Regions from separate parts of the Streptomyces coerulescens genome, predicted to be linked through region 2. Evidence: riboswitches for the same ligand, from Rfam matches in the RefSeq annotation. Region 2 holds a riboswitch; the other holds the start of a gene.

Region 1 (5,202 bases), on a different contig from region 2:
GCCAGTGACATGGAAAAGGATCTGACCGACCCCGACCCGGCCGACCCCGCGGCCGCCCTGCCCACGCCGGCGACGGCGCCCGGTCGTGACGGGCTCGCCGCCCTCCTCGCGCGGCCCGCGCGAGCCCTCGTCGCCCTGGACTTCGACGGCACGCTCGCGCCGATCGTGCCGGACCCGGAGAAGGCGCGGGCCCACCCCGACGCCCTGCCGGCGCTCACGGCGCTCGCCCCCAAGGTCGCCGCCGTCGCGGTGATCACCGGCCGCCCGGCGGACGTCGCCGTGCGGTACGGCGGATTCGCCGGTGTCCCCGGACTGGAACACCTCGTGGTGCTCGGGCACTACGGCGCCGAGCGCTGGGACGCCGTCAGCGGTGAGGTCACCGCGCCCGACCCGCACCCCGGCGTCGCGGCCGTGCGCGCCGAACTGCCCGCCGTCCTCGACGCCAACGGCGCCGGGACCGGCACCTGGACCGAGGACAAGGGACACGCCGTCGCCGTGCACACACGCCGTGCGGCCGACCCCCAGGGCACCTTCGAGGCCCTGCGCACCCCCCTCGCCGAACTGGCCGCGCGCAACGGCCTGATCGTCGAACCCGGCCGCCTGGTCCTGGAACTGCGCCCGCCCGGCATGGACAAGGGCGTCGCACTCGGCGAGTACGTCCGTGAACTCGGCGCCGAGAGCGTCCTCTACGCCGGCGACGACCTCGGCGACCTGCCCGCCTACGCCGCCGTCGACCAACTCCGCACCGACGGTACCCCCGGCCTGCTGGTGTGCAGCGGCAGCGAGGAGGTCACCGAACTGTCGGAGCGGGCGGACCTCGTGGTGGACGGCCCGGCAGGGGTCGTACGGCTGCTGCGAGCGATCGCCGACCGGGCCGGCTGACCCCTGGACCCCTGACCCCGCCTCCGTTCAGGCGGCCGGGCCGGGCTGTTCCTCCAGTGCGTGCAGCTGGTCCAGGAACCACTGGGCGGGCGGTAGTGCGGTCGCGGCGGCCGCCAGGCGCTTCGAGCGCTCCGCCCGTTCCTCCGGCGGCACGGACAGCGCCTCGTGCAGCGCGCGTGCCGTGCCGATCACGTCGTACGGGTTGACGGCGATCGCGTCCTCGGCCAGCTCCTCGTAGGCCCCGGCCTCCCGCGACAGCACCAGCGCGCAGCCCTCGTCGGAGACGACCGGCACCTCCTTCGCGACCAGGTTCATGCCGTCCCGGATGGGGTTGACCAGCGCCACGTCCGCGAGCCGGTAGGCGGCCAGCGAACGCGCGAAGTCGTCCTTGACGTGGAGCACGACCGGGGTCCAACCCGGCGTTCCGTACCGCGAGTTGAGCTCGTCCGCCAGCCGCTGCACCTCGGCCGTGTAGTCCCGGTACACCGCCAGGTCCTGCCGGGAGGGGTAGGCGAAGGCCACGTGCACCACCCGCTCGCGCCACTCGGGGTGGTCGTCGAGCAGTTGCCGGTAGGAGAGCAGTCCGCGGACGATGTTCTTGGACAGCTCGGTCCGGTCGACCCGCACGATCGTCCGGCGGGCGGTGCCGTCCGGGGCCGAGCCGATCTCCTCGCGCAGCGCTGCCATCCGCTCCGCCACGTCCGCCCGGTGCGAGCGCTCGCGCAGGAAGTCCGCGTCCGGGCCCAGCCCGTGCACCCCGATCCTCGTGCCCCCGAGCCCGTCGGCGAACCGGGCGGAGCAGCACGCCTCGAACGCGTCCGCCCACCGCCGGGTGAGGAACCCCAGCCGGTCCGCGCCCAGCATCCCGCGCAGCACCTGCTCGGCGATGTCGTCGGGCAGCATCCGGAAGTACTCCGGCGGCGCCCACGGCGTGTGTGAGAAGTGGCCGATCCTCAGGTCGGGGCGCAGCTCACGCAGCATCCCCGGCACCAGCGTCAGGTGATAGTCCTGCACCAGCACCGCCGCCCCCGGCGCCGCCTGCCCGGCCAGCGCCTCGGCGAAGGCGCGGTTGTACGCCTCGTAGGACGCCCACCGCCGGCGGAACTCCGCGTCGAAGACCGGCTCCAGCGGCGTCTGGTAGAGCATGTGGTGGACGAACCACAGCACGGAGTTCGCGATGCCGTTGTACGCGTCCGCGTGCACATCGGCCGGGATGGGCAGCATGCGCACACCCTCCTCGCCGACCCCGCGCCGTACCGCCTCGCGGTCGCCGTCGGACAGCGCCGAGCACACCCACAGGGCGCCCGCGTCCGGCCCGATCGCCGACAGCCCGGAGACCACTCCGCCGCCGCCGCGCTTGGAGTTCAGCGAGCCGTCGTCGCCCACCTCGTACGAGACCGGGCCGCGGTTCGACGCGACCAGCACCTTGGCAGCACCGTGCGCACCCGGCGCATCCTGCGTGGAAGCCATAAGCCTCAACCTAGCCCTCCCCGGAAACGCTCAAACGTACGGTTCCGCTCAGTGGGGGCCTGTTGTACGCCCTGTATACGGCCGGTTTCCGGCGTTTACGCGACCTTCCGCGTCGCGTACTCGGCGATCTCCACCATCGGCGGCCGTTCCTCGGTGTCCACGGAGTACGTACGCGGCTCGAAACCGTCCTCGCCGCGCTCGAACTGGGTCAGCGAAGGCCGCACCAGATGCCCGCGGGCCAGCCGCAGCTGTGCCGTGCGGTAGATCGCGGCGGACATCCGGCCGAGCGCCTGCCCGTCCTGGTGCCGGTGCTTGCGCACGCCGACGTCCACCTGGGCCAGCGCGTCCAGCCCCACCAGATGCAGCGCGTCGACCAGCATGCCCAGCTCGACGCCGTAGCCGACGGGGAACGGGAGCTGTTCCAGCAAACCGCGGCGGGCCGCGTACTCGCCGCCCAGCGGCTGCACGAAGCCGGCCAGCTGCGGCCAGTGCATGTTCAGCAGCGGGCGCGCCATCAGCTCGGTGACCCGGCCGCCCTGTCCGGCGGTCCTGCCGGAGGCGGGCGAATCCAGCTCGGTGCCCAGCGGGCGGTCGTACATCGCCTTGACCAGGTCCACGCCGGGGTCGGTGAGCAGCGGGCCGACGATCCCGGAGACGAAGTCGGAGGAGAACTCCCGCAGGTCGGCGTCGATGAAGCAGACGATGTCGCCGGAGGTCACGAGCAGGGAGCGCCACAGGACCTCGCCCTTGCCGGGCACGGCCGGGATGCGCGGCAGGATCGCGTCCCGGTGCACCACCCGGGCGCCCGCCGCGGCGGCCACCTCGGAGGTGCGGTCGGTGGAGCCGGAGTCGACGACGACGATCTCGTCGACCAGCGGGACCTGCCGGACGAGGTCATGGGCGATGACGGAGACGATCTCGCCGACCGTCTCCTCCTCGTTGAGCGCGGGCAGCACGACGGACACCGACTGGCCCGTGCGCTGTTTGGCGGCCAGGATGTGATGCAGCGGGCGGTCGGCAACGGACCAGGAGCGGCTGCTCAGCCAGCGCTCGACTTCTTCCAGCACGGTCGGCGGCTCCTCACTGTCGGGACGCTGTGATCCATCTCGCGGTTCGGACGGCTATCTCAACTGTCCTGGCGTTCGGTTACAGTCTTGAACAACGCGGATGACCATCGCATGTCCGGGGTCAACCGTCGTCCACAACCGCACAACAACCGCATACCGCTCATCCAGAGGGGCAGAGGGATACGGCCCGATGAAGCCCCGGCAACCCTCCAGCCGGTCTCGTAGATCAGTGTTGATCGTTCCGCGAGGCTCCCGGCTAGGGAAGGTGCCAAATCCGTCTCACGGCGAGATGCGTCGTGAGGAAGATGAGGAGAAAGGGCCTCGCCTCACATGGCTGCGCAGACTGTTGCAAGCACCACTGAATCCACCGTAGACCTCGGCCCCGCCGCGGCGCTCTCCTGCCGCGAGTGCGGTCACCGGGTACCGCTCGGCCCGGTCTTCGCGTGCGAGGAGTGTTTCGGCCCGCTGGAGATCGCCTACGACTTCTCGGCCTACGACGCCGAGGAGCTCCGCAAGCGGATCGAAGCGGGCCCCGCGAACATCTGGCGCTACGCGCCGCTCCTGCCCGTCCCCGCCGACGTGGCCACCAAGCCGAACATCAACCCCGGCTGGACCCAGCTCGTCAAGGCCGACAACCTCGCGCGTGAGCTGGGCGTCGACGCCGGCAAGCTGTTCATCAAGGACGACTCCGGCAACCCGACGCACTCCTTCAAGGACCGTGTCGTCGCCCAGGCCCTGGAGGCCGCCCGCGCCTTCGGCTTCACCACGCTCTCCTGCTCCTCCACCGGCAACCTGGCCGGCGCTGTGGGTGCCGCGGCCGCCCGTGCCGGCTTCCGCTCGTGCGTGTTCATCCCGCACGACCTGGAGCAGGGCAAGATCGTCATGGCCGCGATCTACGGCGGCGAGCTGGTCGGCATCGAGGGCAACTACGACGACGTGAACCGCTTCTGCTCCGAGCTGATCGGCGACCCGGCCGGCGAGGGCTGGGGCTTCGTCAACGTCAACCTGCGGCCCTACTACGCCGAGGGCTCCAAGACCCTGGCGTACGAGATCTGCGAGCAGCTCGGCTGGCAGCTCCCCGACCAGCTGGTCGTCCCGATCGCGTCCGGCTCGCAGCTCACGAAGATCGACAAGGGGCTCCAGGAGCTGATCAAGCTCGGGCTCGTCGAGGACAAGCCGTACAAGATCTTCGGTGCGCAGGCCGAGGGCTGCTCGCCGGTGTCGACGGCCTTCAAGGCCGGGCACGACGTGGTCCGCCCGCAGAAGCCGAACACCATCGCCAAGTCGCTGGCCATCGGCAACCCGGCCGACGGGCCGTACGTCCTCGACATCGCGCGCCGCACCGGTGGGTTCGTGGAGGATGTGACGGACGAGCAGGTCGTCGACGCCATCAAGATCCTCGCCCGGACCGAGGGCATCTTCGCGGAGACCGCCGGCGGTGTGACCGTGGGCGTGGCGAAGAAGCTGATCGAGAACGGCGTGCTGGACCCCGCCAAGACCACGGTCGTACTGAACACCGGAGACGGCCTCAAGACGCTGGATGCGGTGGCCGGCACCGGGCTCACTGCGACGATTCGTCCCAACCTGGACTCGTTCCGCGAGGCCGGTCTCGCATAGCCGTTTTTCGTCTGCGGGCCGGTGGGGGCTGGTCGCGCAGTTCCCCGCGCCCCTAGGTTCGTTCCCCTACCGGAGGTTTCATCGTGAGCGTGACCGTTCGCATCCCCACCATCCTGCGCACCTACACGGGTGGCCAGGCCGAAGTGAGTGCCGAGGGTGGCACCCT
Region 2 (5,202 bases):
CGCTCGGCGACTTCACGGAGCCCGTCGGTCCTGCATTCTGGGAGCGCGGATGAGCACTACAGAGACCACCGAGTCCCGCTCTCGCGGGAAGGCGCCGGCCGGCGAGCGCGTCGCCGACTGGGCCGACGGCCGCCTGGGGATCTACTCCCTGGCCAAGGCCAACATGCGCAAGATCTTCCCCGACCACTGGTCGTTCATGTTGGGTGAGGTCTGCCTCTACAGCTTCATCATCATCATCCTCACGGGTGTGTATCTGACGCTGTTCTTCCACCCGTCGATGAACGAGGTGGAGTACCACGGCTCCTACGTCCCGCTCCAGGGACAGCTCATGTCGGAGGCGTTCAGCTCCACGCTGCACATCTCCTTCGACGTGCGCGGTGGTCTGCTGATCCGGCAGATCCACCACTGGGCCGCGCTGATCTTCCTCGCGGGCATGTTCGTGCACATGATGCGCGTGTTCTTCACGGGCGCGTTCCGCAAGCCGCGTGAGATCAACTGGCTGTTCGGCTTCCTGCTGTTCGTCCTGGGCATGTTCACCGGTTTCACCGGCTACTCGCTCCCGGACGACCTGCTCTCCGGCACCGGTGTCCGCTTCACCGAGGGCGCGATCCTGTCCATGCCGATCGTCGGCACGTACATCTCGTTCTTCCTCTTCGGCGGAGAGTTCCCGGGCGTCGACTTCGTGGCCCGGTTCTACTCGATCCACATCCTGCTGCTGCCGGGCATCATGCTCGGTCTGGTGGTCGGCCACCTGATCCTGGTCTTCTACCACAAGCACACGCAGTTCGCGGGCCCCGGAAAGACCAACAAGAACGTCGTCGGCATGCCGCTGCTGCCGGTCTACATGGCCAAGGCCGGAGGCTTCTTCTTCCTGGTCTTCGGTGTCATCGCGGTGATCGCGGCGATCGCGCAGATCAACCCGGTCTGGGCCATCGGCCCCTACCGGCCGGACATGGTCTCCACCGGTGCCCAGCCCGACTGGTACATGGGCTTCGCCGAGGGTCTGGTCCGGTACATGCCGGGCTGGGAGGTCAACTTCTGGGGTCACACGCTGGTTCTCGGCGTGTTCATCCCGCTGGTGCTCTTCGGTCTGGTCCTGGCGGCGATCGCGCTCTACCCGTTCATCGAGTCCTGGGTCACCGGCGACAAGCGCGAGCACCACATCCTGGACCGCCCGCGCAACGCCCCGACGCGTACCGCGTTCGGCGTCGCCTGGGTCACGGTGTACATGATCGGTCTGGTCGGCGGTGGCAACGACCTGTGGGCCACCCACTTCCACCTGTCGATCAACGCGGTCACCTGGTTCGTCCGGATCAGCTTCTTCGCCGGACCGGTCCTCGCGTTCATCATCACCAAGCGCATCTGCCTCGGCCTGCAGCGCCGGGACAAGGACAAGGTGCTGCACGGCCGCGAGTCGGGCATCATCAAGCGCCTGCCGCACGGTGAGTTCATCGAGGTCCACGAGCCGCTCAGCCAGGACGCGCTGTACACGCTCACCGCGCACGAGCAGTACAAGCCGGCCGAGATCGGCCCGACCGTCGACGAGAACGGCGTCGAGCGCAAGGTGAAGGGCTCCCAGAAGCTCCGCGCCAAGCTCAGCCGGTCCTACTACGGCGAGGACGGCCAGATCCCCAAGCCGACGGTCGAGGAGTACAAGGAGATCACGAGCGGCCACGGCCACCACTGATCACTGTCAGCGCCACGCCACGGCAGAAGGGCCCCGTCCGGTCTTCGGACGGGGCCCTTCTCCGTGTCCCGGGGCTGGATAGGGTGGACCTGTTGAGACTCTCGTCCCGCACTGCGGGACGCCTGACCCTGGAGCGGCTTATGAGCGCTGTGACCCCCGCTGGAGGCGACACCGCGGCGGGCCGCTCCTGGCCCCTGCTGCTGAACGGTCTGCTGGACGGCCGGGACCTGTCCGCCGACGACACCGCGTGGGCGATGGACCTGATCATGCGCGGCGAGGCGACGGACGCGCAGATCGCCGGGTTCGTGGTGGCGCTGCGGGCCAAGGGCGAGACGGTGCAGGAGATCACCGGGCTCGTCCGCACGATGTACGAGCACGCGAACGTGATCGAGGTGCCGGGGCGGACCGTCGACATCGTCGGCACCGGCGGCGACGGCGCGAAGACCGTCAACATCTCCACCATGTCGGCGATCGTCATCGCCGGCACCGGCGCGAAGGTCGTCAAGCACGGCAACCGCGCCGCCTCGTCGGCGTCGGGCGCCTCGGACGTACTGGAGAAGCTCGGCGTCAATCTGGAGCTGCCCGTCGGGCGGGTCGCGCAGGTCGCCGAGGAGGCCGGGATCACCTTCTGCTTCGCGGTGAAGTTCCATCCCTCGCTGCGCCATGTGGCCGCGGCGCGCGGGCAGTTGGGCATCCGGACCACCTTCAACGTGCTCGGTCCGCTGACCAACCCGGCGAAGGTGCGGGCCCAGGCGGTCGGCGTCGCCGACCCGCGCATGGCGCCGATCGTCGCGGGCGTCTTCGCCGAGCGCGGCAACTCCTCGCTGGTGTTCCGCGGCGACGACGGCCTCGACGAGCTGACGACCACCGCCACCTCGCGGGTGTGGGTCGTGCGCGACGGCAAGGTGACCGAGGAGGCCTTCGACCCGCGCGACGTCGGCATCGAGCTGGTGCCCGTGGAGGCGCTGCGCGGCGCCGACGCGTCCTACAACGCCGAGGTCGCCCGGCGCCTGCTGGACGGCGAGACGGGCCCGGTGCGCGACGCCGTACTGCTGAACTCGGCCGCGGCGCTGGTGGCGCTTGAGCCCGGCGACGGGCCGCTGACGGAGCAGATCCGGGCCGGCATGGCGAAGGCGGCGGAGTCGATCGATTCGGGGTCCGCGAAGCGGACGCTGGAGCGGTGGGTCGCCGCCAGCAACAGCTAGGCCGCAGGGGATGTCGTCCCGCGATCCGGACACGGGTTGCGGGACGACGATCATTTCACGTACGTTCCTGTACCAGGTCATGAGTGACAGTCATGAGGCCCCGGCCGACTGTCCGGCAACCCTCCGTCCGTGGCGGGGTGCCCCGGGTGAAGACCAGGCCGTAGGCAGCGAGGTCTACGGCAAGCGCGGGCCCCTCTCGACACCAGGGGTCCTGGTCGTTCGAGGGAGTCTTCCGTGAGCAAGCGAATGCGATAGGGCCGCTGAGCCCCGCCTCCGCGCACCTTCCTTCTCTTTCTTCGCATGCCCTCAACGCGCATGCCTCTCACGGGAGTTCGCCATGTCTGTCGCCACCGCTGCCGCCGTTCAGTCCATTTGTGCTCCGCTGCCCGTTCTGGGGCGGGATGTCACCGTCCCGCTCGTCACAGGCGGCGAGGTCACCTACGCCGCGCTCGACTACGCCGCCAGCGCCCCCGCCCTCCAGCGCGTCTGGGACGACGTGGCCGCCTACGCGCCGTACTACGGCAGCGTCCACCGCGGAGCCGGCTACCTCTCCCAGCTCTCCACCGACCTGTTCGAGAACGCCCGCCGCACGGTCGCCGAATTCCTCGACTGCCGGGACGACGACCAGGTCGTGTTCACCCGGTCCACCACCGACTCGCTGAACCTCCTGGCCGCCGCCCTCCCGGCCGACTGCCAGGTCTTCGTGTTCGAGACCGAGCACCACGCCTCCCTGCTGCCCTGGCGTGACGCCGGCGTCACCTACCTCGACGCGCCCCGCACCGCCCGCCAGGCCGTCGAGACCCTGGAGCGCGCTCTCGCCGACCGTGACCCCTACGGCCCGGCCCTGGTCTGCGTCACCGGCGCCTCGAACGTCACCGGCGAGCTGTGGCCGGTGCGGGAACTGGCCGCCGCCGCGCACGCCCACGGCGCACGGATCGTCCTGGACGCCGCCCAGTTGGCCCCGCACCACGCGGTCGGCATCCGTGACCTGGACGTCGACTGGGTCGCCTTCTCCGGCCACAAGCTGTATGCCCCCTTCGGCTCCGGTGTGCTGGCCGGCCGCGCCGACTGGCTGCGCGCGGCGGAGCCGTACCTCGCGGGCGGCGGCGCCAGCCGCAAGGTGACCCGGCGCGAGGACGGCGGCGTCGACGTCGAGTGGCACGACAGCGCCGCCCGGCACGAGGCGGGCTCCCCGAACGTCATCGGCGCCTACTCCATCGCCTCCGCCTGCAAGGCCCTCACCGAGGCCGGCTTCGACGAGCTCGTGGCCCGTGAGCAGTACCTGATCGAGAAGGTCAGGTCCGGCCTCGCCGAGGTGCCCGAGGTGCGGATCCTCTCCCTCTTCGGCGACGACGCCCCGCGCGTCGGCGTGATCTCCTTCGTCGTCGCGGGCTGGAACAGCTCCCACTTCGCCGCCGCCCTCTCCGCCGAGTACGGCATCGGCGTCCGCGACGGCCTGTTCTGCGCCCACCCGCTGGTCCGCACACTCCTCGGCAGCGACCCGCAGGCCCAGGGCGAGTGCGGTGCCCCGGAGGCGGCTCCCGGCGAGAAGTCCCTCAACGCCATCCGCGTCAGCTTCGGCGCCGGGACGCCGGACGAGCACGTCGAGCGGTTCGTGAACGCCGTCAAGGAGCTCGTGACGGACGGCGCGAAGTGGAACTACCGCACCGAGGACGGCCGTTGCGTGCCGGACACCTCCGCGTGAGCCGGTAGCCGGGCGCCCAGCAGGATCATCCGCAGGGCGCGTTCGGTGGCGTCCGTGAGCAGTTCGGAGGCCCGCACCAGGGCCTCCGCCAGGGCCATCGGCGCGGGCAGGATGCCGCTGAACGCGTCGACGCCGGGCACGTCGTGCGCGCCCTCGCCCAGCGTGCCCGCGAGCGCCAGCACCGGGCGGCCGTACAGCTTGGCCCGGCGGGCCACCTCGGCCGGGACCTTGCCGTGGGGTGTCTGGCGGTCCAGGGCGCCCTCGGCGGTGACGACCAGGTCGGCGCGTGCCAGACGGGCGTCCAGGTCCAGATGGTCCAGGAGCACATCGAAACGGGGGAGCAGGCGGGCGCCCAGCGCGGCGAGCCCGGCGCCCAGCCCACCGGAGGCCCCGGTGCCGGGGCCGTGGCGCAGGTCGGCGCACCCCAGATCGCGGGTCAGGGCGTCCGCCCAGTTCTCCAGCCCCGCCGACAGCTCCTCCACCTGCGCGGACGTCGCCCCCTTCTGCGGACCGAAGACACGGGCCACGCCGCGCTCACCGCAAAGAATGTTGTACGGGTTGCAGGCGACCAGCAGCTCGACGTCCCGCAGCCGCGGGTCCAGGCC

Evidence for each region. A riboswitch is a leader RNA that binds a small molecule or an ion and turns the genes downstream of it on or off. The one in region 2 is predicted to bind S-adenosylmethionine.
Region 1: linked by a shared signal. The riboswitch ahead of thrC (threonine synthase) and the one ahead of ACFPQ9_RS11975 (aminotransferase class V-fold PLP-dependent enzyme) in region 2 are both predicted to bind S-adenosylmethionine.

Annotation. Positions count from the first base shown of each region.
Region 1 covers NZ_JBHSKM010000023.1:14,887-20,088, reverse strand. The annotation lists gene otsB (trehalose-phosphatase) at 10-882, shown strand; gene ACFPQ9_RS28870 (alpha,alpha-trehalose-phosphate synthase (UDP-forming)) at 910-2,352, opposite strand; gene ACFPQ9_RS28865 (glucosyl-3-phosphoglycerate synthase) at 2,448-3,419, opposite strand; SAM riboswitch class I at 3,577-3,731, shown strand; gene thrC (threonine synthase) at 3,750-5,036, shown strand; gene ACFPQ9_RS28855 (MoaD/ThiS family protein) at 5,120-5,202, shown strand, end outside.
Region 2 covers NZ_JBHSKM010000007.1:5,627-10,828, forward strand. The annotation lists gene qcrA (cytochrome bc1 complex Rieske iron-sulfur subunit) at 1-53, shown strand, start outside; gene qcrB (cytochrome bc1 complex cytochrome b subunit) at 50-1,687, shown strand; gene trpD (anthranilate phosphoribosyltransferase) at 1,828-2,892, shown strand; SAM riboswitch class IV at 2,968-3,084, shown strand; gene ACFPQ9_RS11975 (aminotransferase class V-fold PLP-dependent enzyme) at 3,230-4,597, shown strand; gene ACFPQ9_RS11980 (glycerate kinase) at 4,552-5,202, opposite strand, start outside.